2 regions of the Microseira sp. BLCC-F43 genome follow, and region 1 is predicted to be linked to the other one. Evidence: riboswitches for the same ligand, from Rfam matches in the RefSeq annotation. Region 1 holds a riboswitch; the other holds the start of a gene.
The links. Region 1 has a riboswitch for cobalamin ahead of ACE1CM_RS20635 (DUF4198 domain-containing protein). Riboswitches for the same ligand answer to the same signal wherever they lie in the genome.
Positions count from the first base shown of each region.

Region 2: it holds a riboswitch for cobalamin, as region 1 does, so the genes downstream of both, ACE1CM_RS44965 (HupE/UreJ family protein) here and ACE1CM_RS20635 (DUF4198 domain-containing protein) in region 1, are expected to answer to the same signal.

Region 1 covers NZ_JBHFNP010000147.1:21,475-38,085, forward strand. The annotation lists gene folE (GTP cyclohydrolase I FolE) at 72-725, opposite strand; gene ACE1CM_RS20605 (CobW family GTP-binding protein) at 792-1,778, opposite strand; gene ACE1CM_RS20610 (SufE family protein) at 1,851-2,303, opposite strand; gene ACE1CM_RS20615 (metallophosphatase) at 2,463-3,191, opposite strand; gene ACE1CM_RS20620 (metallophosphoesterase family protein) at 3,286-4,095, opposite strand; gene ACE1CM_RS20625 (GTP-binding protein) at 4,092-4,865, opposite strand; gene ACE1CM_RS20630 (hypothetical protein) at 4,887-5,471, opposite strand; gene ACE1CM_RS20635 (DUF4198 domain-containing protein) at 5,875-6,711, opposite strand; cobalamin riboswitch at 7,009-7,158, opposite strand; gene thrS (threonine--tRNA ligase) at 7,319-9,187, opposite strand; gene ACE1CM_RS20645 (chlorophyll a/b binding light-harvesting protein) at 9,696-10,730, shown strand; gene ACE1CM_RS20650 (chlorophyll a/b binding light-harvesting protein) at 10,931-11,893, shown strand; gene ACE1CM_RS20655 (hypothetical protein) at 12,105-12,377, shown strand; gene ACE1CM_RS20660 (vanadium-dependent haloperoxidase) at 12,484-13,830, shown strand; gene ACE1CM_RS20665 (multicopper oxidase domain-containing protein) at 14,148-15,113, shown strand; gene ACE1CM_RS20670 (FecCD family ABC transporter permease) at 15,406-16,434, shown strand; gene ACE1CM_RS20675 (Uma2 family endonuclease) at 16,453-16,611, shown strand, end outside.
Region 2 covers NZ_JBHFNP010000343.1:4,189-20,799, reverse strand. The annotation lists gene ACE1CM_RS45045 (DNA methyltransferase) at 267-743, opposite strand; gene ACE1CM_RS45040 (type 1 glutamine amidotransferase) at 789-1,589, opposite strand; gene ACE1CM_RS45035 (MurT ligase domain-containing protein) at 1,734-3,077, opposite strand; gene ACE1CM_RS45030 (hypothetical protein) at 3,113-3,319, shown strand; gene ACE1CM_RS45025 (hypothetical protein) at 3,409-3,945, opposite strand; gene ACE1CM_RS45020 (L,D-transpeptidase) at 4,324-4,851, shown strand; gene ACE1CM_RS45015 (ABC transporter substrate-binding protein) at 4,875-5,939, opposite strand; gene ACE1CM_RS45010 (class I SAM-dependent DNA methyltransferase) at 6,165-6,737, opposite strand; gene ACE1CM_RS45005 (FAD-dependent oxidoreductase) at 6,929-7,264, opposite strand; gene ACE1CM_RS45000 (ABC transporter permease) at 7,236-8,063, opposite strand; gene ACE1CM_RS44995 (ABC transporter ATP-binding protein) at 8,070-8,867, opposite strand; gene ACE1CM_RS44990 (RNA-guided endonuclease InsQ/TnpB family protein) at 9,286-9,732, opposite strand; gene ACE1CM_RS44985 (hypothetical protein) at 9,686-10,408, opposite strand; gene ACE1CM_RS44980 (RibD family protein) at 10,597-11,367, opposite strand; partial or broken gene ACE1CM_RS44975 (GTP cyclohydrolase, FolE2/MptA family) at 11,383-12,282, opposite strand; gene ACE1CM_RS44970 (hypothetical protein) at 13,448-13,609, shown strand; cobalamin riboswitch at 13,615-13,874, shown strand; gene ACE1CM_RS44965 (HupE/UreJ family protein) at 13,891-14,535, shown strand; gene ACE1CM_RS44960 (DUF1636 domain-containing protein) at 14,567-14,944, shown strand; gene cobW (cobalamin biosynthesis protein CobW) at 15,025-16,059, shown strand; gene ACE1CM_RS44950 (GxxExxY protein) at 16,207-16,611, opposite strand, start outside.

The DNA.
Region 1 (16,611 bases):
AACCCGGTTTTTGCAAAAAACCGGGTTTCTGGTTTCTCGGCGAGGTTCTACCTACTACCCATTACCCAAAGTTAGTGAAAATTCGCATTATGCCGAATCAAACTCATGAACTCTTGGCGAGTTCTGGCATCTTCAGCAAATAAGCCTTTCATTGCACTCGTAACCGTCCAAGAACCCGGTTTTTGTACCCCGCGCATCACCATACACATATGAGTTGCTTCCACTACAACTGCCACGCCTTTCGGTTTGAGTAACCCTTGCAAGGCATCGGCAATTTGTGCGGTTAAACGTTCCTGGACTTGCAAGCGCCTTGCGTACATTTCGCAAATTCGAGCAACTTTAGACAGACCAATTACCTTGCCGTCGGGAATATAAGCGACGTGGGCGCGACCGAGAATTGGCAATATATGGTGTTCGCAGGAACTGAAAAGATCGATATCGCGAACTAACACCATTTCATCGGCATCTTCTGTAAAAACGGCTCCGTTGAGCAGTTCATCCAAAGATTGCCGATAACCTTGAGTCAAAAACTGCAACGCTTTCACAACGCGCTTGGGAGTATCTCGCAATCCTTCTCGATCTGGATCTTCTCCCAATCCAATCAATAATGTCCGTACCGCCTGAATCATTTCTGCTTGGGTAACGGGGGGCAAGGATTTGCCTTGAAGAGATAGTTCCAAACTATCAGCATTATTGGCAATTTCAGGAGTAATGTAAAGAGTCATGAATTTGGTGTTAGTTGTGAGTGGTTAAGCAGCGTTAGTCATTGAGCAATGACTAATGATTCTCTGCTATCGAGTCAGGCAATTATTCAGTTGCTGGTTAATTTCCAGCGCATTTAACGAGCGCCCAATCATTACTAGCTGATTGCTCCGTTCGCCCTGCCATTCTTCATCTTTCAAGTCGTAGCGTTTGCCACTCAATTGAAAGATGTGACGCCTCGTACTTTCTTTAAACCAAAGAATCCCTTTAGCTCGAAAAACATTGGCAGGCATTTTATCTTGTAAAAATGTCTGAAATTTTTTCACTGCAAAAGGTCGATTGCTCTTGAAAGAAACGGATACAAAACCGTCGTTGGCGAGGTGGTTTGACTTTTGCTCTTTACTCAAGCTGGCATCAGTTAGATAGGTTTCTGGATGCGCGAGTTCTACACCTAAAATCAGCGGCAGGGGTACTTGACCGTGTTGCGATCGCAAAACCCTAGCCCCAGCTTTTATATCGTTGATGTAGTCCTCTAGTTCCTCAACCTTTTCTTCTGGCACCAAATCGGTTTTATTGAGTAAGATTATATCCCCATAAGTCAGTTGCCGGAACGCTATTTCGCTTTCCAGATGCTCTGGGGTAAACGTTTCGGAATCTACCACCGTCAGAATTGAATCCAGGTTAGTAAACTCTCGTAATTCCGTCCCTACAAATGTTAAAATAATTGGTAGCGGATCGGCAACCCCTGTCGTTTCCACTACCATGTAATCAATGCGATCTTGCCGTTCTAAAATTTTGTAAACGGCCTCAACTAAGTTATCGTTAATCGTACAGCAAATACAACCGTTGCTCAGTTCCAACATGTCCTCTTCTAGGGAAAGCAACAGTTGGCTGTCGATATTAATATCCCCAAATTCGTTAACCAAAACGGCGACTTTTAAATCTTGTCTATTTTTGAGGATTTGATTGAGTAAGGTTGTTTTGCCGCTGCCCAAAAATCCGGTAATAATCGTAACCGGCATTCCCCGTTTGGTCAGACCTTCGATTGTACCTGCCGTTGGTTGTGTTATAGACATTAGATTTTTCCAAAAACTCTTGTGGGGTGGGCATCCTGCCTGCCCTTGAGCTTGTTTTTTGCAGAGGTCTTATTAATTGAACGACTCTCCCGACTCGGATAGTTGATATGATAGGGCTTGGTTTTTCATTTTTTGGAAAATGTTATAAAACCCATTGGCGCGGGAAGGGGTCAAGCTTACATTCAGCCCCGTCTGTTGAATAAAATCAGGATTGACTTTCAAAATTTCTTCTGGTGTGAGTCCGTTCAATCCTTGGATTAAAAATGCGACTAATCCTTTAACTAACTGGGAATCTGAATCGCCTTGATAAACAACCTTGCCGTCGTTCAACCCAGAAGTAATATAAACCTGGGAAACGCACCCCGAAACTTTATTTTCAGGTACTTTTTCCGATTCAGGAAATTCCGGCAGCTTTTTAGCTAACCAAATCAGTTGTTCGTAGCGCTGTTTCGGATCCGACTGACGCGCGAAGCGTTCGACCATGCGTGCGAGGTTAGGTGGTAAGGTGGCGGCGTTGGAAGACATGGGGCAAGTATTTAGCGATTGCGATCCCATCCATTATAAATTAATTTGACCACAAAGGTGGTAGGCCAACCAAAATTCCTTGATTTCGCCCCAGGGTTGTGTTGCCGTTGACACAGAGTTGCAAAAGCTAGCTGGAGTAATTGGCTAATTTTTTGGCGATTAAGGTTGAAATCCCTTGTTAAAGTGATAGCGAATGCTTCTAAATTCTACCCTATTGGTAGTGGGGTTGTACAGGGTGTAAGTTGCTTCTCCGGGGGTGCGTCCAACGTTACCAACTCCAACAACTCTGCGGGGTGTTGTTTTGATAGTTTGGGGAGAGTTTTGAGCATCTAAAGTTGTGACGGATGTCGAGAGCGATCCTGTTTCGATGCAATACTCAAATGTTTGACCATAACGACCGCAGAATAAGTTATTTGCTCCGTCTCGCAACAGCCGGTCTAACATTATAATTGGGGGTGTTTCTGGGGTAAGAGCGTCGTCAACGCTAACGGTACTGCCGTGAATTAAAAGGCAGTCGAGTTCAAAGAAACCAAAGTCGAAATATCTCAGCCATTCTACCGTTTTTTTGGTAACAGAATTCCACAGTTTCACGACTGTATCTCCTCCATAGCGGGATTTTAATTCTGTTGGTTCTCCCTGGGTGCCGATGCCGTGTAATATGAAACATTGTTCTTCCCACCATCCAGTACAAATTTGCGGTTCTATTTCGTTATTTTTAGGCGATCGCACGCGCTTTACTAATTCTTCGCACTCTGGTCTTGGCCCAACTAAATCTCCCAAAATATATACAGCTTCTAATTCTCGTACTTGGCGTTTTATATCATTCATTACTGCATCATAAGCAGCTAAATTGCCTTCTATCCCGCTTAAAATTGCCCATTGGCTCATAGTTATCTATCCATTACTAAAAATTAGATTGGGTTGAACCTTGTGAAATCGCAATGTTGGGTTTCGTTACCTCAACCCAACCTACAGATCTGTATCAGCGCACGCAAACATGGGTGGGATCGTCTGCTCTTTCTGCATATTCTAATCCCCGCGCTAAACGCCATGCAAAAATAGCAGGCAATCCTTTTTCTATTATCGCCGCGCAAGTTTTTTGATAGTCGTATTCCACTTCTCGTAGCGTCACTTGTTGCGTATCCGTATCGTAAATAACGTAGGTGGCATTTGGTCTTCCGTGACGGGGTTCTCCCACCGAACCAACGTTGACAATTCGCTTCAAAGGTGCTGTAAAACTTAATCGTTCCTGTTGCTTGCCATTTTTAACTTTAATTTGTAACTGACCAGCATCTAAAGTGCGGACGTAAGGCAAGTGAGTGTGACCGCAAAATAGTACATCTGCGCCGCTAGAAAGTACCCGTTCTAATGCTAAAAATCCATCTAGTTCGGGGAGTAAATATTCGTGATTGCTGTGGGGACTGCCATGCAGGAAACAAAGGTTATCTTCCCGCAATGTATGAGGCAATAATTCTAAAAATTCTCGGTCTTCGGGATAAATGTTTTTCTGCGTCCATTCGTGAGCAAATCTACTGCGACGTTCGGCTAACAATGAAGGATAACTGCATTCGCAGGCGTTCAATCCTTCCACAATATCTTCATCCCAGCATCCCTGGCAAGTGGGAATATCGAGGGAACGAATTTGCTCGATTACTGCGTGGGGAAAAGGGCCGTATCCGACTAAATCTCCCAGGCAGTATATTTTATCGACATTGCGATCGTCGATGTCGATTAAAACAGCATCTAAAGCTTCATAGTTGCCGTGAATGCATGACATAACTGCTATTTTCATGCTTGGATATCCTCAAATTGTTCTGCTTGTTTTAGGCGTTGTTGGTAAGATCGAAGTTCGGTGTCTGTCAGACAACTATCTTTAATTGTTTGTGCTAAAGCTGGTTGGTCTAAGTTTTGACCAAAAACTTCTAATCCGCTGAAACGTGCGGGGCGTCCTTCTAACCAACGGGGTAGGTTTAATTCAATAAAAGAATCTCCTTCAATATTGGGAATAAATTCACCGTAAACTGCACGTCCATCGGCTAAGTCAAAGATGGCTTTAGCGCGATATATTGTGCCGTAAGCTTTTTGAGTCAGTTCGTACCAAAAAGCGTTGAGGCTATCGGTATCTAGCATTTGTCCGGTCATCGGTACGCGCCAGAGTTCGATATTTTCTGGTAGCTGTTGTAACGGTGCGCTAGGGATAATTTTATTTGCCCATTCGTGCCATGGGGATTGTTTTAATTCTGGCGGTATTAGGGCAATGCGCTGATGGGGCAGATTTCCGATTATTTTATCAATTTCTGATAATTCTAGGTGAAATCCAATCTCAATATAGGCAGAATATCCCATTGCTAATAATTTGAGCAATTCCAATTCTTGCCCGTCGGTTAATGTTTTACAGTGGGGGAATTCGGCGGCAATAATGGTCTGGTCGATGGGGACGTTGCTATTACCGGGACTCAAGTAGACGATGGGGTTAGATGTATCGTCTAAATGTTGGCGAATCCAGGTAGTTTTTCCTGATCCGGGTGGGCCTGATATTAAAGCGATCGCAGATTGATTCATAAACTACATTCCTTGATTTCTCTAGACTTTCAGCCCCGGCGATCGCGCCACTAAAAACCCATGTCCTAAAGCCAAAGTAATTGTCCAAATTACTTCTTTGATCCACCGCAGACCTAGTATCGCTAAGGTGAAACTATGTTCGCCTCCCATCAACAACCCAACGAGCCAAATTAATCCCTCAAATATGATAAATCCCCCAACTAAAGCCACCCCAATCCAGAGGAAATGACCCCAGATTAGAGCTTGACTAAAATGGGGTCTACTTGTTGCAAGGATTGTTACTATTGTTGCTCCCAATCCCAGGATCAACCCCCAAGTAAAAGATTCGGTTGTCTGAGGATAATTGCGAAAGGTATACCCGAAAATCTGATTAACTAACCAAGCGATCGCTACTGTTTTGACTGCTTTTGTCGGGGTCAGGGTTACCCCTGCAATTGTGGCAAAACTGACCAGGGGCGGATGGGGATAAATCAAACTGCTGGCTGTTGCGATCGCAGTCAGCAAAACTACCCATAAACTACCCCTCTCAACCGCTTTCCAACCAGATGACCACTGCTTGAGTTTTGTCGCTCGCTTAGGTACAAGGGTAAATTTGGTATCATTCATGGCTAGCCGTTGTGATATTTTGTTGGATCTACCCTGAACAATAACTCGGTTTCAGACCCCGATTGGATGTTGGGCATTATCGATTCCTGGTTAATTTTACCTTATTTTTACGTCATTTTGATAACGATTATCATTATTATACATTATAGATGCCTTGATAAAACTTGTAGGACAAGTCCCGCCTGCCGATGACTGAATGACCAGGACGACGCCTGTCCGGCGTTATGCAGGACTACTTTTGTCAACCGTTGGTCAAATGGTTACACTGGCATGGCTACCCATCGTCAGATGAAAATTAGGCGATCGCCTGAAAAAATATAATGCTAATGGCTAATATTATCAGATTTTTATCATAAAATTAGCCATTAGCAATTTTCAAATTTTTATCAGCTTAAGAAGACCTTCAAGATGCCTTCTTGTGGATGGAACCTCGGTTGGCGATCGCCATTAAAGCTAACGCACCGATCCCTAACAAAGCAGAGGGTTCTGGAACCGATTTATTTTGTGCGCTTAATGTGGCGGCATAAGAAACTTTATCCGCTGCCGCATCGTTGTCTAACAAAAGCGAATAACTGGCTTCAATCGTCTGCAATCCATCTTGACCGATCGGCACAAAAGCAATTCCATCCTCATTAATCGTTAGCGTTTCTCCCAAATATTCCACTGTCGCATTTTTGGTCAAATTTCCCTGATACAAAACCTGAATGGGTAAAAATTCTCCCATTTTGACCTCAAAAGGATTTTTCAGCGCCATAATCTCCAGTGGCAGTTCAAAGGGTTTACTAAGTGCTTCAGACCAGTTATAAAGCGCCTTAGCGTACTTCACGTAATGACCCACTTCATAATTGGTGTTGTATTGTACGGCTTCGCTTTCCGAAACATTTTCATAGTCATTCTCCGACTTCTTGACCCAAAAACCATTGTCATAAAAGCCAGTAATTGCAGCAACATTTCCATTGGAAACGAGTGACATACCATCGGGTTTCTGTTTGAGCGAGTAAGGAACTAACTGTTTATTTGGGTCGTAAGCTGTCACGGTTTTGAGCTTGGTTGGTAACAGTGGCTCTAGTTCGTTTAACTCTGGATGACCAAATAGAAGGTTGTATTCTCCACCTTTATAGTCAAACCAGAGAACATGAGCTAATACAGGTTGAACCCACATCGGCAAAATTGCAGAAGCTGCCAACAAGCTTTTGAATAATGTTGTAGCAATCTGGCTTTTATTCGGTGATAAATTCATTGGTGAAATTCCTTGTTCTTGGCAAAAATGAACGGTTTACATCATGATGAAGGAACAAAAATATTCCGCCCCCTTGCTATTTCCAGCTTTTTCATGCCCAATATGCATGGGTTTAACTGGTGCGTAGCTTAGAAAAATAGCCTGGTTAAATCTATCCTGTTACCTCTTTGGTATACGAGGATATCCTGTTAGTAGTTGTGTGGTTATCGAGCAACACACATACACAGAAACCAGGTTTGTTGGGCTATTGAGTGAGTAGGTCTCAAATCTAGCTCCTTTCCCGTGCGACGCAGGAAGTAAGGGGTTAAAAAAGCGGGTAGGCATTCTGGCTCACGGAAATTAATGATTCGTATCATGTCTTTCCGCTGACAGTTGCGGCACAGCGCCGGACTTAGACCGGACTTTCCCTACACCGTTTTATCTGTAACTTATATTAGTTGACTTGACAAAATATGTAAATTAAGAAACTATTAAAGCCTGTTATACGTATTAGTTGATAATTATTATGATATGATTTAAGCTGCTCTAAAACAAGGGGTAGAAATTAGGCGTCGGTTCAGTTTTTTCGATGCAAAATGCCCCCTACCCCCTTGTTCTGGAAATAACGTCACATTAACGTTTTCTGCTGAATGGCCTCCTGTAAACTTTGTTCTAGCTCAGAAAGTGTCAGCGTTCCCAACTCTCCCGCTTTTCTGGTTCGCACGCTCAAGCTTTGATTTTCTACTTCCCGCTTACCGACAATTGCACTTACAGGAATCTTCTCTAATTCTGCGTTGCGAATTTGCCTCGATAAACGTTCTCCACTCGTATCAATTTCAACGCGATACCCCGCTTTTTTAAGTGTAGCAGCCACAGATTCGGCATACTCCCTTTGACCATCGCTGACGGGTAAAAGGCGTATCTGCACGGGTGCTAACCACAGGGGAAAATCCCCCGCGTAGTTTTCAATCAAAATGCCAAAAAACCGCTCCAAAGATCCAAAAATTGCCCGGTGAATCATAATCGGTTGTTGGCGACTGCCGTCGGCAGCAACATATTCGATTTTGAATCTTTCTGGTAGGTTAAAATCTACCTGGATTGTCGAACACTGCCACAAGCGCCCGATGGCATCTTGAATTTTCAGATCGATTTTGGGGCCGTAAAATGCACCGCCACCATCATCGATTACATAAGGCCAACCTTTTCTATTCAAGGCTTGAATTAAAGCCTGGGTTGCCAATTCCCATCCGGCATCCGTACCGACAGATTTAGCCGGACGAGTGGAAAGATTCACCTGATAATTCTTAAACCCAAAATCGGTTAAGAATTTTTCGGTCAAATCCAGCACTCCCAGAATTTCATCGGCGATTTGTTCGGGTAAGCAGAAGATGTGCGCGTCATCTTGGGTGAATCCCCGCACGCGCATTAATCCGTGCAAAACTCCAGAACGTTCGTAACGATAAACCGTGCCTAATTCTGCCCACCGCAAGGGTAATTCTCGGTAAGAATGCAGGTCATTTTTGTAGGTGAGGACGTGAAAAGGACAGTTCATCGGCTTGAGTTGATAAGCCTGTTCTTCGATATTCATCGAGTCAAACATATTTTCGCGATAAAAATCGCAGTGACCCGATGTTTTCCATAATTCCAGATTGGCGATGTGGGGCGTGTACAGTAGTTCGTAACCTGCTTCTAAGTGCGCTTTCCGCCAGTAATCTTCGATTAAATAGCGGATTTTTGCGCCGCGAGGATGCCAGAAAACTAAACCGCCACCAGCATCTTCTTGAATGCTAAACAGTTTGAGTTCTTGCCCTAATTTACGATGGTCGCGGCGTTTGGCTTCTTCTTTTTGTTGCAGGTAAACTTGCAGTTGTTCTGGGGTTTCCCACGCGGTGCCGTAGATGCGTTGTAGTTGCGCTTTGGTTTCATCGCCGCGCCAATATGCACCCGCGACGCTTTCTAAGGCAAAGGCATCGGGATTGATTTCGCCGGTGAAGTTTAAATGCGGCCCCGCGCACAAATCCCACCAAAATTCATCTGGTTCAATTGTGGCAGTTTCAATTAATGAAGGTTCGGGTTTTTCTGCTTTTTTCCACCTGCCGCTATCCGGATTTCCCATAAAATAACGAGTAATTATCTCGCCTTCTGGAATGCTGTCTAGTATCTCTAGTTTGTAAGGTTCTCCTAACTGTTCTATTTCGGCTTTGATTTGTTCTCGCTCTACTTCTTCTCGAATTATCGGCAAATTGGCTTGAATAATTCGCCGCATTTCGGTTTCGATTTTACCCAAATCTTCCATGGTAAATGATTCTTTGCGGTCAAAGTCGTAATAAAAGCCATTGTCCACCACTGGCCCAATTGTCACTTTGGTTTCTGGAAATAGCTTTTGCACTGCCATTGCGAGTATGTGGGCGCAAGTGTGGCGAATTCGCAGCAGTTTTTCCTCATCGCTTTGGTTGGGGTTGTGACTCGATTGGGGTTTGGGTGGGGAACTGACCATATAACAAAAAGTGATAATGATTCTTATTGTATCAAAGAAGCGATCGCTCCAGCCTTGGGAAACAATATCGCTTTCCCGCCAGCTTATGTATTATATTGTAGTATTAAAAGACAAAGCGTGCAATGTGCATTAGACCTCAAAGGCGGGCAGAATGCCCACCCCACAAGAGTTACTGGTTCTCGATCGCGATCGCACCCGTTCCTACTAGGCGGGATTAGTTGATAATTAATTGCATTTATTAAACCTAAAATTAATAATTGTTGCGGCTAGTTGACAAGCGTTCGCTCGACAGATATGCAGCAAAAATCAAGAAACGATGATAAATAGCTCTAGTCAGATGGCGATCAAACCGCAAAAACTTATTGACAATCTTACGCAACTAGATTAAATTGATGAGAATATTTAGCAAGAAGGCTGTTAAGGGACTGAGCGAGCGATATGCCTCCGGCACGCTGCGCGAACGCAAGGCAGGAAAAACAGCCAAGAAAATCGCAAGGAGACGGACTCAATGCAAACTTACGACAAGACAGAAGTTAAATATGCCTGGTGGGCTGGAAACGCCCGCTTTGCGAATTTATCCGGCTTATTCATCTCAGCACACGTAGGGCAGGCAGCGCTGATTACGCTTTGGGCAGGCGCATTTACGCTGTTTGAAATCTCTCGGTATTCACCCGATTTACCGATGGGAGAACAGGGGCTAATTTTACTGCCCCACTTGGCAACATTGGGATTTGGTGTGGGAAAAAACGGTCAAGTATTGGATACTTATCCCTTTTTTGTTGTGGGAGTTTTGCACCTAATCTCATCCGCTGTTTTGGGTGCTGGCGCTCTTTTCCATACCTTTAAAGCGCCGGAAAACTTGAAAGACGCAAAGGGGCAGGCCAAGAAATTCCACTTTGAATGGAATGATTACAAACAGTTGGGAATAATCTTGGGACATCACCTACTTTTCTTAGGAGCAGGTGCGCTGTTACTGGCTGCTAAAGCGATGTATTTTGGCGGACTCTATGACTCGACAATTGGGGATGTGCGCTTAGTAACAAATCCCACGCTTGACCCATTAGTAATCTATGGCTATCAGACCCATTTTGCCAGCGTTAACAGCTTAGAAGATTTAGTTGGCGGTCACATTTACGTAGGCGCAATTCTGATTGCAGGCGGTATTTGGCACATCGTCAAAGAGCCTTTACCTTGGGCGAAAAAGCTCTTAATCTTCTCTGGGGAAGCAATTCTTTCCTATTCTTTAGGCGGTATTGCTTTGGCAGGATTTGTTGCCGCTTATTTTTGTGCAGTCAACACGTTAGCTTATCCTGTAGAATTTTACGGGCCAGCTTTAGAAGTGAAGCTGGGCGTAACTCCTTATTTTGCCGACACCGTACAGTTACCGAATGGTGATCATACGGCTCGTTGTTGGTTGGCAAATACCCATTTCTTCTTAGCTTTCTTCTTCCTGCAAGGTCATCTCTGGCACGCTTTACGCGCGATTGGCTTTGACTTTAAGCGCGTTGAAAATGCCTTGAATACCGTCGGCAGCGATTTGTAAAACAGTTTTTCATCGGTGGCGATGCAGTTGTAGGGGCACGGCAGTAAAAAACCTTCCAGTTAGCGGCAAAGCTGATTGATGCCTTTGTAGGGGCACGGCAGTAAAAAACCTTCCAGTTAGCGGCAAAGCTGATTGATGCCGTGCCCCTACACCAAAACAAAATTTTTTGACTTCATGACTCAAAAGGAAAGAACCGAACTGTGGAAATTTCTACTCGAAGAACGCTAGCCGACAATACAAATTTGACATGGTTGATTGGGAATGCCCGCTTGATTGATTTGTCGGGTCAATTATTGGGCGCTCATATTGCTCACGCGGGTTTAATTATGTTTTGGGCTGGCGCTACTGCGATATCAGAAGTGGCTCGCTTCGTGCCTGACAAACCGATGTACGATCAAGGACTAACTCTGCTACCTCACTTGGCGTCTTTAGGTTGGGGTGTGGGTGCAGGCGGTCAAGTTGTAGATACCTATCCCTATTTTGCGATTGGAATCTTGCATTTAGCCGCATCTGCTGTTTTAGGTGCTGGCGGGCTTTATCATGTTTTTCGCGGCCCTGCGATCTTAAAAAATGGGGTGGGACGAGTTACTAAGTTTCACTACGAATGGACTAACCCAAAACAGCTAAGTTTGATCTTGGGTCATCATTTGATTGTTTTGGGAATTGCTGCATTTTTATTCGTCCTCAAAGCAATGGTTTTTGGCGGAATTTACGACCCCGCTGTTGCCAATGTCCGCTTAATTACGAATCCCACTCTCAATCCCGTGACGATTTTTGGCTACCTATTTGGCATTGCAAATGGGGGTTGGACTCCCCTGGGAATGGCGAGTGTGAATAATTTAGAGGATGTTATCGGCGGTCACATTTGGATTGGAGCTTTGCTAATTGCTGGCGGGGCGTGGCACATTGTGAGTCAACCTTTTCCTTGGGTTAAGAAAGCGCTGATTATTAATGGAGATGCGCTGCTTTCTTACAGTTTGGGAGGTTTGGCTTTTATGGCTTTTGTTTCTGCCATCTTCGTGGGATATAACACGACTGTTTATCCGACAGAATTTTACGGTTTTGATCGGGATAATTTGGCAGTTAGTCAATTTTTCTTGGGTTTGTTGGCGCTTGGGGGACATCTGTGGCACGCTTACCGCGCCCGTTTAAAGTCAGCATAAATTGGTAATTGATAATTGGTAATTGGTAATTGCCCTAACTACGCCATCGTAATTCTGATGCAACCGGAAATGATCTAAAATCCGCCCGTATGCCGGTAATACCAAATCCGTTTCCATTACCCTATTTATCCCGCACCCTTGGTGGGTGCGGCTAAACAAACAAAGACCGCCTGCGCGTTCTCTAAAAATAAAATTAACTCAGGATCTGGAAATGATAGCTGTAATTTACGTTGTCTGTGCTTGGACTATCACGGTTTTATTTGTTTGGAATTTTCTGATATCGCTGCAAAAAGGTATGTCTTATGTTAAGCGTCTCCATGAAATTCCTTGTGATGATTGCGAGTATTTTACTAACGATTATCGCCTCAAGTGTACGGTGCGTCCGATGACGGCTTGTTCAGAGGAAGCGATCGCTTGTCCTGACTTTGAACCTAAAACCGTTTATTGCAAGGCTTGCACCAAATCTTGCCATCAACTTAATTGAGAAATTAAGAGTTGTTGAAGAAATCAGGCTGCTTCGGTTTTGAGATTTACACTCGCTAAATGAAGTTATTGCTTAATATTTTCAACAACTCTATGCGGGGTTCATCATGAAACCTAACTCCGAAGGCTCAGTAGTTGGCATTTCTGTCAAAGCGATCGCAATAGGTACGATCGCAAGTTTAAGTTTTATTGCATGTAAATCGCAAAAAGTCGAGTTGCTGTCAGCGGTGCAACCTGGGGCAAACGCGCAAGCTGTAGCACCGGCGCAACAAGCAAAAGATGCGGTGATGGAATGGAATGCGATCGCTCTGTCAACAATCCGCACAGACAAGACATCGCCGCCGATGGCAGCGCATAACCTGGCGATGGTGCATGGGGCGGTGTATGATGCGGTGAATGGGATAGCACCAACCCACAAACCCTATCGCGTACAAGTGCAAGCGCCTGCTGGTGCATCAGAAGAAGCAGCAGCTATTGCCGCTGCACATCGAATGTTAGTTAATTTATACCCGCAACAAGCAGCTGGGTTAGATGCTGCCAAAAGCGAATCTTTAGCAAAAATAGCTGAAGGAAAATCTAAAACAGACGGCATCAAATTAGGGGAAACTGTTGCCGACCAAATATTTGCATGGCGACAAAATGATGGTAGCAATGCCGAAGTTGCTTATACGCCGGTAAATCAACCCGGTCATTGGCAACCCGTACCGCCGGAATTTAAGTCAGCTTCGATGCCGCATTGGAAGAATGTTAAACCCTTTGCGATGACGAAGGGAGATCAATTCCGCATTGCGAAGATGCCGAATTTAACGAGTGCTGAATATACGGCAGAATTTAATCAAACCAAAGAAATTGGCGCGAAAGATAGCACGACGCGGACGGCAGATCAGAGTGCGATCGCTAAATTCTGGTTAAATGGTTCCGGAACCCTAACACCCCCCGGACATTGGAACCAAATTGCTGCTGATGTTGCGATAAAACGGGGGCAGACTTTACAGCAAAATGCCCGTTTATTTGCCTTGCTAAATATCGCCCTCGCCGATGCCAGTATTATTGATGGCGATCAAAAATACACGTTTAATCGTTGGCGACCGATTACGGCAATTCAGCAAGCCGATAAAGACAATAATCCCCAAACAACCGCCGATGCAAACTGGACGCCTTTATTAAGTACTCCTTCTTCTCCTGCCTATGTATCGGGACACAGTACGTTTGGGGGTGCAGCCGATGCAGTTTTAACGGCATACTTTGGCGATCGAGTTAGTTTTACTGCGATCGCTGACCCTTCTGTAAATTTACCTCCTCGCTCTTTCAACAACTTTACTCAAGCAGCAGAAGAAGCGGGGATGAGTCGCATTTACGGCGGCGCTCATTGGATGTCTGATAATAAAGATGGGTTGACCGCTGGCAGGAATTTGGGTAAGTACGTTGTCCAAAACTTTTTGACTCCAAATTAGCTGCTAATTGCTCATCGCTAATTGTTAATTGTTCGATGCCATTAGCGATTAGCTATTAACAGCAATAAACATTGTATGGGCGAGTTTAACCTGGTTATATTTGAGGCAATGAAATATCTCGTTATATCATGTCCGGTAATAAAGGTTGTGTATGGTAGGGGCGGGTTTTACCAGCCATTGTTTGGAACCACGAGATATGTCGTTAAACCCGCCCCGGCTGCCGCTACCGATGCAACCGGACATGATATTAAGCCCGCCCCTACCACACAATCATTCTTGAAAACCATCCATCTTTTGCTGCATTAGCAATAAATTTCATGCATAAGCTTTCTTCATTACTAATTAAAAGACGCCGATTGATCCAACTAGGATTGGGAGGCGGAATCGCAGTTGCTGGCATCACTCTTGGTGACCCGATTTGGCGTAGGGTAAAGGCGAAAATTTTGCCACCTCCAAAACTGGTTTGGAACCCCTCGTCATCGCTGCGAGAATTTGAGTATGGCACGCTAAAACAAGAGAATGGGCGCCAGATTCGAGAATTTAAAATAACGTCTAAACCCACAGAAATTTTACTTGATGGGGCCTCGTTCACTACTTGGAGTTACAACGGGAGAGTTCCCGGCCCAACTTTGCGCGCCAATCAAGGCGATCGCATCAGGGTAATTTATACAAATCAGCATCAAGGTGAAGACCATTCGATCCATTTTCATGGGATTCATAAAGCACAAATGGATGGTATGGAACCCATTAGTTATGGAAAAACCACAGTTTATGAATTTGATGCTAAACCTTTTGGCGTTCATCTATATCACTGCCACGTAGGAGATATCGCTTATCATATCGGTCAGGGACTTTATGGCATGTTTATTATCGATCCGCCAGGAGGGCGCCCCCAGGCAGATGAAATCGCCATCACGATGTCAGGTTACGACACGAATGGGGATGGAAAAAATGAATTCGTCGTCTTCAATGGGTTTCCACAATATTACATGAAACATCCGATACCCGTTAAACAAAATCAACTGGTTCGGCTTTACCTTTTGAATATGATTGAATACGAATCACCCGTTACTTTTCACGTTCATGCCAATTTATTCCAGGTTTATCGAACGGGTAGTACGCTTCAGCCTACAGAAGCAACGGATGTAATTACGATGGGAACGGCAGAGCGACACATTCTTGAATTTTCCTACAGTGACCCAGGTATGTATATGTTCCATCCCCATCAAGATTGGGTGGCGCAAAAAGGTTGCGAGGGAATGTTCCACGTGCATCCTGCTTGATTGGTAATTGGTAATTGGTAATTGGTAATTGCTAATTGCTAATTGCTAATTGCTAATTGGGTAAATGCTCACCCCGTAAATACAACACTCGCAAAGGCAGATCTAGCAGTTTGTAGGGATATAAGACTGGCTGTGTCAACCAGAATGAATATTTATGATATGATGTCCGGTGGCAAAGGTTTTGTATAGTTTTTGATACTGTAGGGGCGGGTTTTACGAATCAATCTGTGGAACCAACAAATATTTCGTTAAACCCGCCCCGCCTGACGCTACCGATACAACCGGACATCATATGAGTTATTTTGATGAAAAAATGCCAGGACAAAAGCAAGCAACCGCCCTAAATTATCGAGTGTTACAGGCAGGTTTAATCCTGATAATAGCGTTGCTCGTAACCATTATTCTTTCGCTTTCTTTAGGTGCTGTACCGATGAGTGCGGCACAAATATGGCAAGCATTTCTGCATCAGGGAGATTCAATCAATCAAACTATTATTTGGGAACTGCGTTTACCTCGAATTGTAGCAGCATTAACTGTAGGGGCAGCATTGGGAATGTCGGGTGCCCTGTTGCAAGGATTGCTGCGAAATAGTTTGGCAGATCCGTTTATATTGGGAATATCGGCGGGGGCAGGTTTAGTTGCGATCGCTCTCTTCACGTTAGGAGTATTTCAAGCTTGGGTTCCCCTTTTTTCCTGGGTGGGCGCAATTCTAACATCGGCGATCGTTTATTTTTTAGGAAAAACGGCAACGGGAATATCTGTAGAACGCTTAATTTTAGGTGGGGTGGCGGTTAGTTCTTTATTTGGGGCGGTACAAACAACGTTGATATTATTAGCAGAAGATAGTCGCATCCAAGCCGCACTCAACTGGTTAATTGGCAGTTTAAACGGCAGAGGTTGGTCAGATATCCAAATTGCTGCGCCTTATATTAGCGTATCTTTGCTATTGGGATGCTTTTTAGCTCGTAGCGTCAATTTACTAGCTTTGGGGGATGATTTGGCAGTGGGATTGGGGGTATCTTTGATGCGATCGCGCTTATTAATTGGTGCCGTCGCTACCTTACTCGCCGCCAGTGCTGTCAGTATCGGCGGATTGATTGGTTTTGTAGGATTAGTTGTCCCCCACGGCGTGCGTTTATTAGTAGGAAATGATTACCGTTGGGTATTACCTTTGAGTGCAATTGGCGGTGCTTTGGTACTAACGCTGTCGGATTTACTTGCCCGGTTAGGTGCGGTAGAATTACCAGTAGGAACGATTACCGCTCTGCTAGGTTCTCCCTTATTTGTTTGGTTGTTGTATCGTCGGTCAGCAAAATTTTAGATTTGGGATTGAAACATTATGGCTATCAATTTTACTATTAATATCCCTCCTCTTGAAAGTGGCGATCGCTTGACTCGCGATGAATTTGAACGCCGCTATAATGCTGCATCTGATATCAGAAAAGCTGAATTAATCGAAGGAGTTGTATACGTGGCTTCCGCAGTTCGTGCAAATCTA
Region 2 (16,611 bases), on a different contig from region 1:
GCATTAGTCTTATACGGATTATTACATCAAAGGAATCATATCAATGTAGCTCGACAAAAATCAACAAGAGTGTGTTAATTTTTGTGTACGGATTCAGGTCAAAAGGGAACACTCTTGCGCCCGTGACTTTCACCTAGTGACGGGAGTACACTAGCGATCTGCACGGGCGCAAGAGTGTCCAGACGCTCTGATTTTTAGACGCTCTATTTCTTGCTGTAGCGCTGTTATGACTTTTTGTTGTTGAAATATTAATGCTACCAGTTGCTTTACTGGCAACCTCGATAATACATACCGCGATCGCACAGGTTAAGTACAATTCGCCAGGGTAAAGCAAGTAAATTGCCGTACTGAAGCCAACCTACTTCTTTTTGGATAAAAGCACGTCGTGTCCCTCGATCTTTTGTGTAAGCAGAGTTGCTAGGTGCTAAACCATTACCATTTGCTCCTAATGTTGAATACTTGAGATCGTCCAGTCTCCAATTAATCGGAGTGTTATAAGCATCACCAAGATTTAGCCAAAGAAGTCCCGTAGGTTTAAGAACCCGCATAACTTCCAGCAGTATCTCAGTTAGATTTTTAACATAATCCCGTGGATCTTTTTCCAAGCCAATTCCTTCATCACCTCTTTGTCCCCAATATGGAGGACTGGTGATAGCAATATCAACAAAATTTTCTGGCATCTGCCTTAAACCCTCTAGGCAGTCCATGTGATGTATCCGATTTAACTCAAACTGTCTAGCCATGCTTTCCCAATCAAGATCGGCGATTCTCTTCGAGACGCGAACGTACTACCGCTTACCAGCAACAACTTCACCAACTCCCAACCGTTTAAACATTGCTTCCCTTGCCTGCATTGCTAGCGTATCATCCAGGGGTTCTAAAGAGATTGGCGTTTGATATTTTTCTGCTAATGCTGTTTGAATTAACCAATCAGCCACAAAGGGATTTTTAGGCAAAAGTGGGCCGTGGGAATAAGTTGCTATAGCATTACGATAAAATGCCCCTTCTGTTCCATCTTCGCCGTTATTTCCATAACCGCTGATCGTTTTTCCTAGCGGTTCTACTTTACCTAAATAAGTTCTACCGCCATGATTTTCAAAGCCAATGATTACCGCCGGTTTGCCTAACATTGCTTGTAAATCTTTGGCTAAACGCGAAGCCGTCACTTCAAAAACTACATTGCCAATGCAGCGACGCGCATCTGGTCCCGGATGTTTGCTGACAAAATCTAATAATCCCAAACCTTCTATTTTTTGACCTAATGCCGGTTCGTAATAATGTCCCAACAATTGCGGTGCGCCGCAGGTAAAAACCCCTGGAGTTCCTGCTTCTATTTTCTGGCGCAGTGCTTCTGCTTTCGCTCCTTTTAAATCTCGCATGACTATTTCTTGCTGTCTGTCTTGCGCGCCGCCACCGACTAAGATATCCACTTTATGAATATCCTCGATAGTTGATTGTAAGTCCAGGGGTAATACTTGTACTTGAATTCCCCGCCATTTGGCGCGTTGCTGCAAGCAGATGGCATTGCCGCGATCGCCGTAGGTACTCATCAGGGTAGGATATAACCAGCCAATTGTTAGTTCAGTCATAGGAATTGCAGATTTTAGATTGAAGAATTGCAGATTGATTTGAATGTTGTGTAGGGGCGGGTTTTACCAACCATCTATGCCAATAATCGACAATTATTATAAACCCGCCCCTCGCGAGTTGTTCGCCAATTACCAATTACCAATTCATAAAATCTTTCTACCTGTTAGCAATCCTCGCACTTCTAACATGGCTGAATAGGTGGGGAGAATGTGCAGGGTTTCGCCTGCGGGAGTGCATTCTAAGGCGGTTGTAATGGCTTCCTGCAAGTCTTCTTTGATAATTAGGTTAAATTTTTCATTTTCGTCGGTTTGGCTGTAGCGCAGGCGTAGAGCCATGTCGTAGACGCGATCGCCACTCACGATAATCGTTCCTCCCGACGCTACTAATTTTTCCGTATCTACGTCCCAAATCCACGATACATCTGTGCCATCGGGGGTGCGATCGTTGAGTACTACTAAACTTGTCGATGCTTTTCCGGCAAGTTTTATTTGATTCACGGCGCGGATGGTTTCGTTCATGCCTACGGGATTTTTTGATAATAAAATTCTGACGTGTTTTCCGGCGACTTCTAATTCTTCTGCGCGTCCAAATGCGGCTTGGAAGTTTTTAATTGTATCGAGGATTGTACTTTCATCAATCCCGATTTCTTGGGCGGCTAATACGGCTGCGAGGGTGTTGTATTTATTGTAAAGTCCGATGAGAATTTGAGGCCATTGGGTGCTATTAATCGATACTTTACTCTTGCTAAACCCGCAACTGGGACAGTGAAAATCGCCCAAATGGGAGAGATAAACGCCTTGATAATCTAACGAATGACCGCATCGGGGACAGTAAATTGAGTCAACGGCGTGGGGAATTTCGTCTAGATATTGGTCGGGTTCGCTTAAACCAAAGTATAAGATTCGTTGGGGTAAATGCTGACCCAGGTGGGAAAGCGTGGGGTCATCGGCGTTGATGATGATAGCGGTGTCTGGGGAAAGGGGTGCGATCGCGTCCATCCACCGTTGACTAATTGTATCGACTTCCCCGTAACGATCCAACTGGTCGCGAAACAAATTCAAACACAAAATATACTTTGGCTGGATTTGCGGCAGCACTTTCGGCAGGATATTTTCATCGATTTCCAGAATCGCGTAATCGGCGTTCAGTTTACCCGCCAAATTGGTATTTTCCAGCAACGCCGCAATTAACCCATTGACTAAATTCGCACCCGTGGCGTTGTGTACGACCCGCCAACCTTTGCGTTCCAGCATCGTGCGTAATAGCAGCGATGTAGTGGTTTTCCCATTCGTCCCGGCAATTAAAATTGTGCCGTACTTTACCTGACGCGCCAGCAGGGACAAAATTTTTGGTTGAATGCGACGCGCAATTGCTCCCGGTAAAACGCTCGCAGCACCCAGGCGCAGCAAGCGTACTAGGGATGTAATGGTACGTGCAGCTGTTACTGCAAGGCTTAATCGTAGTTTGTCTACCAGTTGAATCGCCACGCTGAAGTCCTTTGAGAATGGGCAAGAGGGCAAGGTTGCTTCACTTTGATACTATACAACTAAAAATTGGACTTCTGGCAAGAATAGCAGCAGATGGGCAGAATGCTCATCCCACAACTGATATTTTTCTAGTCAGGTCAGCAGATGGGCAGAATGCTCATCCCACAACTGATATTTTTCTAGTCAGGTCAGCAGATGGGCAGAATGCTCATCCCACAACTGATATTTTTCTAGTCAGGTAGGTGTCCCGCCTGCCCAAGAATATAAAATAATGCCGCCTACAGAAGTGGCGGCATTATCTCTGTTGCAGATATCTGTGAAAACAATAATCTTACCAGAGCGCTCTGATGGGACGGCGCGGTAGAGGTTCCACTTCTGTTGTCTGTTCCACCGGCTCAATTCTAACGGGTGCGGGTTGCACAGGTGCCCGTCTGACAGGTGCTGGTCTTTCTTGCGGGGGTGGTAACACGATGCGCCTGGGTGTGCGTTCGATCTGAGTTGTCGTTTCCTCAATCCGCGTCACTCTGGCGACTGTAACTGCTTCTACTGGGGGAGCGAGGGAAACTATTCTACGCCCGTCTACCATTCTGACGAGAATTTTCATACCGGGGACTAAACCGAGTCGTCCCTGTTCCAATCGAGTTAAGCCGATTTCTTTGGTGTCGCCGTTGGGTAGTTCCAGGGTTACGATGTTGCCAACGATACTTCTGATTGTTCCGGTGTAAGAGTTGGAGTTGGATGCTACAGCTACTCGATTGTCTTGGAGGCGATCGCTCATTTCAGTGGCGATCGCTGGACTTGATGCTATCGCTCCTAACGCCACCACGAGAGCCGTCCCCGTCAATATTTTCACATTTTGAAGACGCATTTTAACCTCACTTTGAGATCGTTTGCCGACTATACCTAGCTCTTGCTTCGCAAAGCTTTTTCTCTTGCCTTTGTTTCTCCCAAATTCTAACTCTCACCTTTTTGGCGCTAACTCCACCTATAGGCATGAGTTGTTTGGATTATCACAGGTTTGCAAGCTCTGCTGTATAGTCGCTGACAAAACAAGTCTGTTTTTCAGACTCAGCTACAATATAGCTGTTTCTACTGAGGAAAGTTTAGGTAAAAATACTACAATAGGAACGAGTTTCAATACGGAACCGATAAAAATTATCAATATGTCAATCTATCCGTAATGGTGCGAGGAAAATCGATAGCTGGAAACATGAAACTTCTTGGTTTGAGTGTAATAATTTTAACAATGTCAGTAGCGGGGCTGCCTGCTGTTGCTGCTGCTGTGACTGAAGCTATTGAACTAAAACCGCACATGGAAGCGCCTCCTGTTGGACAACCCCCAGTAGCGCCTAATACAGAGCAATCCGCTCCGGTCAATCCCGCTGTTGAGATTGGTTTAGTCATAAAATTGAGAGAGCGGCGGGTTTATGTATATCGAGGCGATCGCGTGGAAACCAGTTACCCGATTGCCATTGGCAAAGCAGGTTGGGAAACTCCCACCGGCACGTTTAAAATTTTGCACATGGAACGCGATCCCTATTGGGAGCATCCTTTGAATGGACAGGTTATCCCTCCAGGGCCGAATAATCCATTAGGCAGGAGATGGATTGCGTTTTGGACTGACGGCAAAAATTTTATTGGATTTCACGGTACCCCCAATGAGCGCCTGATCGGACAAGCAGTTTCCCACGGTTGCATCCGAATGCGAAATCGAGATGTCGAGGCGTTATACGAGCAAGTAACCGTAGGGACACCTGTGATCGTACAGCGATGAGTTATATCGCTTCCGTTTACATATTACTTCTGATAGTAGCCTACTCCTTTATTCACAAATTGCAAGGAGAAGGCATTTTTGTAGTTCACGTTAGGTTTGAAAACTCCTACACTAACCATGCTGTCAAAGAATGATTTCCATCGTTCCTCACTCATAGCTCCTATACCTTTTTTTTCCGCTTCAGGATAAAAGATGATTCCACTTTCTTTTAGCTGTTGAATACTGTAATCAAGTTCCTCATCCGTCATTTCCAGATTATATTTTTTAATCAGCTGATTCCCTGGTTGCGGATTTTCCAAGTAGCTATACCAACCTTTGATTGAAGCATCAACAAATCGCTGCACCAAATCAGGATTTTTTTCTACGAGTTCTTGTCGTGTCTCAATCGTACCTGCGTAGGTTTGATAGCCATAATCTGCTAATAAAAATACCAGGGGTTTAAACCCTCCCCGTTTTTCAATCACGAAAGGTTCAGATGTGATGTAACCTTGCTGTGCTGAATTTTTGTCAATTAAAAAGGGGCCAGGATTAGAGCTATAAGGACGTTTTTGCTCGTCAGTAAAACCGTATTTAGCTTTGAGCAGCGGCCAATAGGTAATATTAGCACTAGCAGAGACATAAATTGGTTTGCCTTTGAGGTCGGCAAGGGTTTTAGTCGCTGGGTTGGGATGGGCAATGATACATTGGGGGTCTTTCTGGTAGATTGCTGCGACTGTGATTTTCGGAATACCTTCTGCTACGGCGTTCACTGCGTCAATAGAATTACCCATGAAAAAATCTACCACACCCCCCATCAATAATTGACTCCCACTGGCAACTTGAGGGCTACCCATTTTGATAGTGACATCTAAACCATAGTCTTTATAAATACCTGTAGCAAGAGCCTGATAGAATCCGCCTTGTGATGGTTCTGCAATCCAATCTGTCCCTAATGTCACTTTATTCATCTGAGAACTGCTAGTTGATGGTTGCTTGTTGTTCCCACAAGCAGTCATGACGCTGCTACCAATCCAGATAGAACCGTATTGAATAAAACGGCGGCGACTCAGGCGATGAATTGCTGTTGATGAGGGTGATGGCGGATTCATAACAAAATCTAGTGCAATTTTTGGCTGGCTTATTGCGCTGACTAAATCGTCAAAAAACAACTATTTCTGACACTCAATCAAACTCATACTTGGATTCTCCAGTAAATCTTTCCATAACTCCTCGCCAAACTTTTGTATTCCTTCAGGGGAAACCATTGGTTTGTCCCAGTTAATTTCTTTAAATCCTACCTCCCGGAATGCCCATTCATAGTTTTCTTTACTGAGTTAATAGTCGTCTATGCTGATTTTCTCACCTTTAATATCGAAAACGTATACGGAAATAGGCGATCCTTCCTCAAGCGAGGAGTTAGTGCTTTTAGTACATCCATATTTTGTCACTCTTTCATAAGACTCTAGGGTCTGTTCCAGATTATTATTCAGGCATACGAAGCGACCGTTCGGTTTTAAATTCTCATATATTGTCTGGCACATTTCCCGCAGTTCTTCTTTCGTTTTGGCGTGATTTAGCGAAAAAGCTGCCCCCACTAAATCGAAACTACCTATTTTCCCCAACTCGCGCATATCTCCGACAATATATTCTATTCCCAGAGGTCTTCTTGCTTCTTCTTCTTTTGCCAATTCAATCATTTTTGAGGAAATATCTACGCCCACAACTCGCGCTGCACCTTCTTGTTTGAAAATTCTGCTGAATATGCCTTCTCCACAACCTACATCCAGGATTGATTTCCCTGTTATGTTGCCCAGTTTACTCAAGTATGTATATTTTTCTACATACACATATGCTACATTTTCTCGAATTTGCTTGTACTGTTCTGCTATTGGATCGTAGACTGCCATACTTGGTCTCAGTTACAGGTTCTTGTTGATTTTAAACACTATTATACTGCAAAAATCCCATGAATTTGGAGGATGATGCCATTGATATTTTTAATCATCAATTCATCAGGGAGCGCTTTGGGCGAGGGGTCACTTTGAAGATCGGGAATGCTGTCTGTTGTATTTTAGAATAATTTATTTCTGGGACTTCCCTAAACTCCACATAGTAAGTCCTCCTCCAAACTGCGTGCAGCAATTGCACCCTGAGCTACCGCAGTTGCGACGGAAGGAACTATGGTATTTGCCACATCTCCTGCAGCGTAAATGTGGGAAATTGATGTACGAAGATATTGATCTGTCGCGATATATCCTGCTTGAGTCAGTTTAATAGAACCAACTCCTCCCTCTTCAAAGAGTCGAATGATATCCTCTACATTCGGTGTATAGCCCATCCTAAAACATAGATGTTTGTTTGCGTAAGTCCTGTCGCATAAATTTGGAGGCTGATATGATGGAATATCAATCCTCAGGGCGAGCGCTACTTTCATGCCAGTGACGCAGGAGGAAATTAGACAGCAACATCAACACGGAAAAGATAATCACTCCCACAAAGGTTGTCATCAGCAAGGCAGCAAACATGCGAGGAATTTGCAGCTTGTAACCAGACATCAATATCTGATAAGCAAGTCCCGATCTGGCGCCACCCGTTCCCGCGACAAATTCTGCCACCACGGCGCCAATCAGGGCTAATCCGCCGGTAATTCTCACCCCTCCCAAAAAGTAAGGCATGGCAGAGGGTAGGCGTAAATACCATAAAGTTTGCCAGCGAGAGGCGTGATAAAGTCGAAACAGATCGCTCAAATTGCGATCGACACTATTTAATCCGAGGGTGGTATTAGAAATAATCGGAAACAGCGCCACAATCCAAGCACACAGCACCAGCGCTCCAAAGGTGTTATCTCTCAACCATATGATAATTAATGGCGCGATCGCCACAATCGGTGTAGTTTGTAAAATCACCGCATAGGGGAACAGACTTTTCTCAATCCATTTACTCTGAGCCATCAAAACCGCAATCAATACGCCTGAAACAACGGCGAGAATAAATGCCACAACTGTAATTTTTAGCGTAATCAACAGCGCCGGAAATAACTCGCCCCAATCGCGGATTAACGTTTGGAAAACTAGCAGCGGTCCAGGCAGCAGGTAAGGGGGTAAGTTTGTAACCCGAACGAATATATCCCAACTAACGAGTACCAAAATACCCACAACAACGGGTGCAATAATCTCAAAGACTCTCTCATCTTTGATTAACTCGATCCATTTTTCTCTGGCAGTTTTAGGCATGATTATTTAGAACCGATTACTCATTTCCACGCTGTATTCGGTGCCTTCTACTCCTGCTGTCAGGGAGCGAACGATAGTTTGACAGTAATTGGCATACAAGGACGACAGCCGAAATTCCTCGGTTCTGGGATAACCAGCAGCGATGGCGACATCTGCGATCGCGCGTCCTGGACGACTTGCCATCACAATCACCCGCTCAGACAAATAGACAGCCTCATAAATATTGTGCGTCACGAAAATGACCGTCCACCGTTTTTCCTGCCACAGGTCTAGCAAATCGCGGTTGAGCTTGCTGCGGGTCATTTCGTCCAGCGCCCCAAATGGTTCATCCATCAGCAACACATCTGGTTTCGTCACCAATGACCGGGCGATGGACACCCGCATTTTCATCCCTCCTGATAGCTGTCGCGGATAGGCGCGCTCAAATCCTTTCAGTCCAACCAAGGCAATTGCCTCTTCAACTGCAATCTCAGCCTCCTGCTGAGATATTTTCATTAACTTTAATGGCAACCGAATATTCTCTGTCACGGTTGCCCAAGGCATGAGTGCTGCCTCTTGAAAAACGAACGCCCGATTGGGCAAGCCTGACTGACTGGGATTTTTTGCCCAGTGTATTTTACCATAACTTGGAGTGCTGAGTCCGGCAATCATCCGCAGCACTGTACTTTTGCCACACCCTGATGGCCCCACAATGCTGACAAACTGAGACTGGTTAATCGCAAGGCTCATATTTTCCAAAGCCACAAGACCATTGGGGTAAACCTTGCCGATGTTGTTCAGTGCAATCGCCAAAGAGGTAGCCATAATTGAATCGAGTTGTCCTCAGCGCTATTGACGTAATTTAATTATTGATAGATTTGGGTACCGATACAGAACTTACGCCAGGGCGTTGCCAGAAACCCGGTTTCGACCTCGATTTCTGGTTCCCTTTCCCAAGGATTTTGCGGAGCGCCCTTTGTTTCTTTGCGTAAGTCCTGGGATACTTTGTTCCCTAACAAATACATAAGTTAAACCACCAAATGTTGGTTTAACCAAAGCCGATCGAGCAATGCACGTAGGAAAATCCCACGCGCACCATTTAGCTCCCGGTTCATAAATTGCCCCTCGCTGGATTTGATAACTTTTGCCCCGCCTAAGTTTTGGCCGATTTCGCCGTGCCAGCTTTCAGTTTTGGCTCTGTAAGTCGTCAACTACCCCACCGTGAAGACGGTGGCGCTTGTCCCTAGCCGAGAGCTTCGGCTGAAACAATAGGCGGATTGACTGCCGCCCTGAGTTTAAGAAAGTCTCCACGAATATTGATCGCAGCATTATAATCCGCATGGCACTCATACCCGCACTTCTTACACCGAAATTCAGCCTGAGACGGGCGATTTCCTCGCTCGATATGTCCACATTGGCTGCATTTCTGCGAGGTATAGCGCGGGTCAACAAATCCCACATTTACACCTCTGGCTTCAGCTTTGTAGGTAACAAATGCTTGGAACTGAGCAAAGCTCCATCCATGCAATCGTCGTCTTTGAGCCTTCCTCGTCTTGGCTCGACCGCGAATGTTCGTGAGATCTTCAAAAACCAATGTTGCACCGGACTGAACAGACCGAACCAATCGCTTACTCAGCACATGGTCACAGTCTTTTCTGAAACGTTTCTGGCGACCAGACAGCTTTTTCAAGTGTCGTTTGGCGCTTTTCGTGCCAATAGAATTGCAGTCTTCGACGCAACTCAAATGTTCGATCTTCTATCTCCTTCCAATGGTCAGAACCATATTTACTTCCCTTGCTATCAACAGCCGGGGAAGCGATACCCAAATCCACGCCGACAACCTCATCCGTTGCCATTGTTTCAGGAGTTTCAATCTCCATCACGATGTGCAGCCACCATCGTCCTCTTCGGTCTTTGAGCAAGTCTGCACTGGTGTTCTTCCAGTTCAGATATTGCCGATAGTATTGAGCGATTTCAAAAGGCAGTTTCACCCGTCGATTGATGCTGAGAATCGATACCTCGCATCGGTCAAACCAAACCGTGTAAGACCGGGCATCGTACCGAATTGGACAACATTTCGAGGTTGGGCAACTGACTGTTTTGCCCTTCTTCTTCAGGCTTCTCGCCGATTTCAAAGCTTCCGTTGCTTTGACACGAGCAGCACAGACTAACTGAGACGCCAAGCCAGTCACAGCGCGATGGTCGTAGTAAGTTGCTTTGTGCAGTTCTACGCCATTTGCCAAGTCGTGTTCCCATCCATGCTTGCATACGGCATTAAACGACCAAGTGTATTGCTCAATCGTTTGAGACAGAGCCTTAGCCGTTTCGATGTCGGGTTGAAGCTGGATGCGAATCGTTCTTTGCATACGGATATACTACCATCATATAGAACCGGAGTTATCTGTAAATTGCCAAGATTGTGTGTTGATTTCGGCGGCATCGAGCCGCCGAAATCAACGCTCCTATCCCTCCCCGCCGTGTAGACGGACGGGGTATCTCGGAGGTTTAGATGAAAGTTCTGATTCCCGGATCTAGTGCCACGACGCGACCTTGGTTATCGGTCTTGCGTTGTGGCACATCTTGCGGCACTGTCAAAATTTCCTCGCTGTATGCGATAGTGCAGAAAAACCTCCTGTTCAATTTTTTCCACACTTAATAACTCTAGACGCGGCAGCGTTTGAGATAGAAATCCTTCCCCATCAACTGGAGTAGGTGCTGTTGCACCTCCAAAAATAAACGGACAAACAGTTAACCAAAACTCATCAATTAGGTCTGCTGCCAATAATGATGCAACCAGCGTGCCCCCGCCCATTACGTTGAGGTACTTTATATTCAGGCTGGCTAATTGCTGAAACGCTCGTACCCAATCAATCTTTCCGGTTTCTGTTTCTGCTAACAAGATGCGATCGAATTCTGAACGCCCTTGCCAGTTTTTAGCACCGACGCTAGTTGCGATCAGCCATCGCTCTACAGGCTGCTGAAAGAATTTTAATTGGGGATTAATAGCACCGCTACCAGAGCCAATAATTTGTATCGGTTGCGGTGCCATTCCCTGATTTTGCCGTTGTTCGAGCAGGATCGGATCGAATACTCTTTCTGCCGTTCCATCTGCGCGAAGGGTTCCCCCACCAAACAAAAGAGCATCTGCTTTAGCAACCTGCATCTCCAGATGTCTTTTATCCGCAGCCGATCCGAAACCAGCAGCAGACCGGACTACATCGGAAATTTTTCCATCCGCACTCATGGCTAAGACCACCGTTGTATATGGGCGGTCAGGCTTTAAAGGTATACCTTTATTCGTGCTATCCTGTAATTCCAACGGCATTACTTTGTCGGTGTGCTATTCCTGAACCAAATTTTCCACAGACTCTACTAGCTCAGCCTGGATATCAAAGTCGTGGATAGACTCCATACTCTCGGAAAAAACTCGAATAGAGCTTTGCTGAAAGTCATCTTTGATCGCCTCGCCTACTTTAACGGCAACTTCCCTGACAACATCTTCAATGAATTGAGGTTTTTTGTGCGATCGATAAACCATCAGCAACTCGTATTCTCTCGGCAGCGTGTTTTGTACTCTGACGAGCGCCTGATCGATTGCTTCCAATAAACGCTTAATGGGAATGGTCTTACCAACAGGCAAATTCAGCACCTCAATCGTGGTTCTACACCGTTGAGAATGAGTGATGAATGGTTAAAATACGCTGTCTTGAACGAAGTTCCCTGCTACTTTTAAGGTATGCTTAAAGGTGCTTTGCACGCAAGGGCACGCAGTAATATTTGCAACAGTTATTCCGGCGCTTTGGCTGTAACTACTTCCTTGTTTCGTGTGAATGGTTGTTGATAACCCTAAATGTTCCAGGGAAACTTTGTCCTTTTCTTCTTTCCATCCTTTGACATTTTCTAGATAAGGAAACTTAGTTTCAACCTTAACTTGAGAGCTGCCTTGATACTCATATTTAGTTAGCATATCAGCCACATTCAGCCCATATTGTTGCAAGCTTTCATAGGTATTTTGTGTTGATTTCGCTATGATATCGCCAATTCTGGACATGTGAATTCCGCGCTTGAAGTAGGGAACTTCTGTGCTGGCTTCTAACGAACAGAAAACCTGAAAAACTTGCTCGGAACCAAACGGATCTAAAAGTTTCACGGGTATATTTTCTCGGCGAACCCCAGCATAATTGATGTTGAACCCATATTTTGGTTCCTGCTCTGGTATATCATCGCCGCAGCGATCCATATCTTCGATTACCTCAGCTGCTGACACACCAAACACCTCCGAAAAATCCGGTAGGTTTCTTTCGTATCGCGGTAATTCAAACTGTTGCATGGCTTGTCTTCTATTGTGTAAGCACCTTTTGCCATTCGCCAAGGATCGCACATTTCTATCTACTGGCTTGGCTCAGCGAGCGCTACAGTAGGATTCAGGTGCTATCGCCAGAGCGAGATCACAAATTTTAAAATATTAAATATTACAACAAACACAAAACATTTGTCAAGCGCTTTTCATCCAAAAAATCTATACTACTAAAAAGTGGGAATAATAGGAAAAATAAGTCGCTATGGTTAATTCTTTTAAACCTTTGCCGATTTCCCTTAAATTGAGATTGCAGGGATGATTTTTTTGTTGTATAACTTATTGATACTTTTGAGCGGGCGTCCGTTAATCAGTAGCGGGACAAATCCTTTCTGAGTTGAAGTCAATCGCTGCTATCCCTGCCCCTGACGAATGGGGGGACTCTGGTTGCTGATAAATCACCTCGATTGCATAACAATCCCATTGCGGCACTACCCTCACCTGTCTCACCAGGGAACCACTGACACATTTTTTGATTGAGGGCCGTTTTAGATCGAGCATGACTGGTATAAACTAATAGGTTACCTCCTTTATTTTTGTGCTTGTACTTTGGTAAAGATGGCCTGCCCGTAAATGATTGGGGATGTTTTTTATATTCATTTATTGCCGCAAAAAAAGATTTCCAGCCGGTTTAGTACCATTAAAATCTGCTGGCTTACTTTGGCTGGTAATGCTTTGTAAGTGGCATGGTATTTGAGTAGGTTATAGATTGAAGGGTAGTTCAAATACCCCCAGCCATAAATAAAGTTTTGCCGGATAATGTAGTTAGCTGCATTATACAGGTTCTTGGAGGCAAAGCACAATGCATTTAGCCGTTCAAAAAACTTACGCTCGCGTTCGATGATGTGCCTTTGCCAAGCAACAATTGCAGCAATTAGTTTGTTTAGATGGTTTGACTCAAGTCGCCAATCGCCGCCGTTTTGACGAATATCTTGACAAAGAGTGTAGTTTATGATGAGAAAACAACAGCCGCTGTAGTTGATTGTCTGGGATGTGAATTGGGCAAAAGCAGAAGGACGCGATCGCTACATAGTTCAGCAATTAACCGATGACTGTTTGTCAAGCGACAAGGTTTGCGGTAGAATACCAGGGCTTACGCCAAGAAACCCGGTTTCTGCGAAAAATCGTTGGTTTGGCAACCAGAGATATGCCGACCGCACGCTGGGCGAACGACAATCAAAACCGGCTTTCTGGCAACGCCGTGGCGTAAGTCCTGAATACGCAAGCCTTGTCGGTTCTGGCGAGGATCAGCCGCCAGAGGTAACGGGGAAAGTCTGGTGCAAGTCCGACACTGTCCCGCAACTGTAAATCGATTTTGGATTGGGTAATGGGTAATCGGTAATGGGTAATCGCGTTCCCAGACTCTGTCGTGGTCACGAGGAAAAAACAATTACCAATTAGCAATTAGCAATTAGCAATTACCAATTACCAAAATCGAGTAAGTCAGGATGCCCGCCGACGTTGGATAAATAAATCTGCGAGGTACAGATCGTGTCAAAAATAGAAGTTTCGCGTCAGCAGTCCCAGGTAGGATTTTTGGTATGTATAGGACTTTTGAGTGCAGCTGGGCCTGCGATCGCTCACCACGCCCTTGATGGTAAAATACCCAGCAATTTCTTTGAAGGTTTTGTTTCCGGATTAGCCCACCCAATTATCGGTTTAGACCATTTTGCTTTTATTGTTGCCATTGGATTGCTGGCAGTTGGATTGTCGCGAGGCGCTTTAATTCCAGCAGGATTTATCTTGACAGCACTGGTAGGCACGGGAATTCACTTGCTGAAATTAGACTTACCAGGAGCTGAGATGATTATTGCGGGTTCTGCGATCGCTTTTGGCGTCATGCTATTCACCCAACAGCGTCCCAACTTCATGGCGCTGACAGCACTAGCCTCCGGCGCGGGGTTGTTTCACGGTTACGCTTACGGCGAATCCATCGTCGGCGCACAAATGACACCGCTACTTGCTTATTTGTTGGGTTTTAGCTTGATTCAGTACGCCATTTCTCTGCTTGCTCTTTTAATTGGCAACTGGACGATGAAGAAATTCACCCGCCCAACTTTCTCGCCCCTGCAATTCGCTGGCTTTGTCATCTGCTCAATCGGTACTGTTTTTCTCACTTCTTCGCTTTTGGGTTAATTGCATATTCCCCAGGACTATCAAATCAACAATGAAGACGCAACACATTCTATTTGTGTGTAAAACCTGTGCCACCGTTTGGCAAGATGGCAAACCACAAGGTAAAAGTGGCGGTGAGGAACTAATCGAAAATCTCAGCCAACTCCACCAAAATTGGGAATTACGAGATCGATTTCCCATTCAAGAAGTTGAGTGCATGAGCGCTTGCAGTCATGCTTGTGCTGTTTCATTCGCCGCCCCAGATAAATATACTTATCTGTTTGGGGATTTATCCCCCCAAAATAGCGCAGCCGCAATTCTAGAATGTGCCGCTCAATATTATGCAAAACCCAATGGTCTTTTGCCCTGGGCAGAACGACCAGAACCCCTAAAAAAAGGCGTAATCGCCCGCATCCCACCCCTCAATTAATTTAAGATGGCAGATTTGAGATTGAAGATTGAATTAAATCTTAAATCTGCCATCTAAAATCAGCAATTTTAGGAGCTTTTATGGCTGCAAAAATACCCGTTACTGTGATTACTGGCTTTCTCGGCAGCGGCAAAACAACTCTGATTCGCCAGCTATTGAAAAACAATCAAGGGCGTCGCATCGCCGTTCTAGTTAACGAATTTGGCGAATTGGGAATCGATGGCGAATTGCTGCGGTATTGCCAAGTTTGCGATGACGCTGAAGTGCCAAATACGAAGATTGTTGAACTCACGAATGGTTGTCTTTGTTGCACCGTTCAGGAAGAATTTCTCCCCACGATGCAACAGCTACTAGAAAGGCGAGAAAATTTAGATTGCATACTAATCGAAACATCCGGATTAGCATTGCCAAAACCTTTAATTCAAGCCTTTCGTTGGCCTGAAATTCGCACGGGTGCTACAGTAGATGGCGTAGTTACCGTAGTAGACTGCGAAGCCGTAGTATCTGGAACCCTGGCGGCGAATTTGGATGCTTTGGAAGCGCAAAGAAAAGCTGACCCCAATTTAGACCACGAAACGCCAATTGAGGAACTATTTGAAGACCAATTAGCTTGTGCTGATTTGGTGCTGTTGAGTAAAGTTGACCGAGTAGACGCTCAAACTCAAACTCAGGTGCAGAATTGGTTAAAACAGCAACTACCACCAGGAGTCAAAATTGTCCCTTGCGAAAGCGGTGAAATTAGCGCCGATGTTCTGTTAGGATTTAATGCAGCGGTTGAGGATAATTTAGACTCTCGTCCCAGTCACCACGATGAGGAAGAAGACCACGAACACGATGAGGATATTAATTCAGTTCACTTTATTTTAAACCGAGAGTTTGAGCCACAAGCGTTAGTCGATTCGCTGAAACAATTGGTGCAACAGCACGAAATTTACCGGGTTAAAGGGTTTGTTGCTGTTCCCCATAAACCAATGCGGTTAGTCTTGCAAGGAGTCGGTTCGCGCTTTGAGCATTTTTACGATCGTCTTTGGTTAGGAAACGAACCACGCGAAACTCGTTTGGTGCTGATAGGTCGCGCTTTGGATAAAAGTAAAATTGAATCGTCGTTGTGTTAATTTTTAGGTTTGTAGTAGCGCTTGATCGCTAAAAGTGGCACAACACTGATTTTGAACACGGATGCACGGATTAAATGGGGATTGTCATTTATAAGAATAAGACTAATGCTTGTATCCGTTTCCGATTCCTTGTCAGGTTGTGTCTTGCTAAAATGGCAGGTCTTCTGTTTGATTCCGCTTTTGCTCTTTCAGCCAATCAGGGACATAGATCCACTGATGGTTGTGGCGAAATTCTGTAGCAGGGGGTGAGGGAAATATGCGCCGAGTCCGAAGACTTCGTTCGCCAAAGTTCATTAATAGGCCAATTGGCAAACCTGTATGATTCAAGTATGTGATGACTTGTCCTAAATATTTTTGATGGACTGTGGCGAAGGCTTTAATTTCTAAAATGACTTTGTTTTCTATGATAAAGTCTGGTATGTAATAACCAAGTAAATTACCATTGTTATAAACGGGCAGTTTTTCTTGTGGGTCGAAGCTGATACCATTCTCGGTTAATGCCAGTTCGAGCGCTCGCTGGTATACTGCCTCTTTATAACCAGGCCCAAGTTG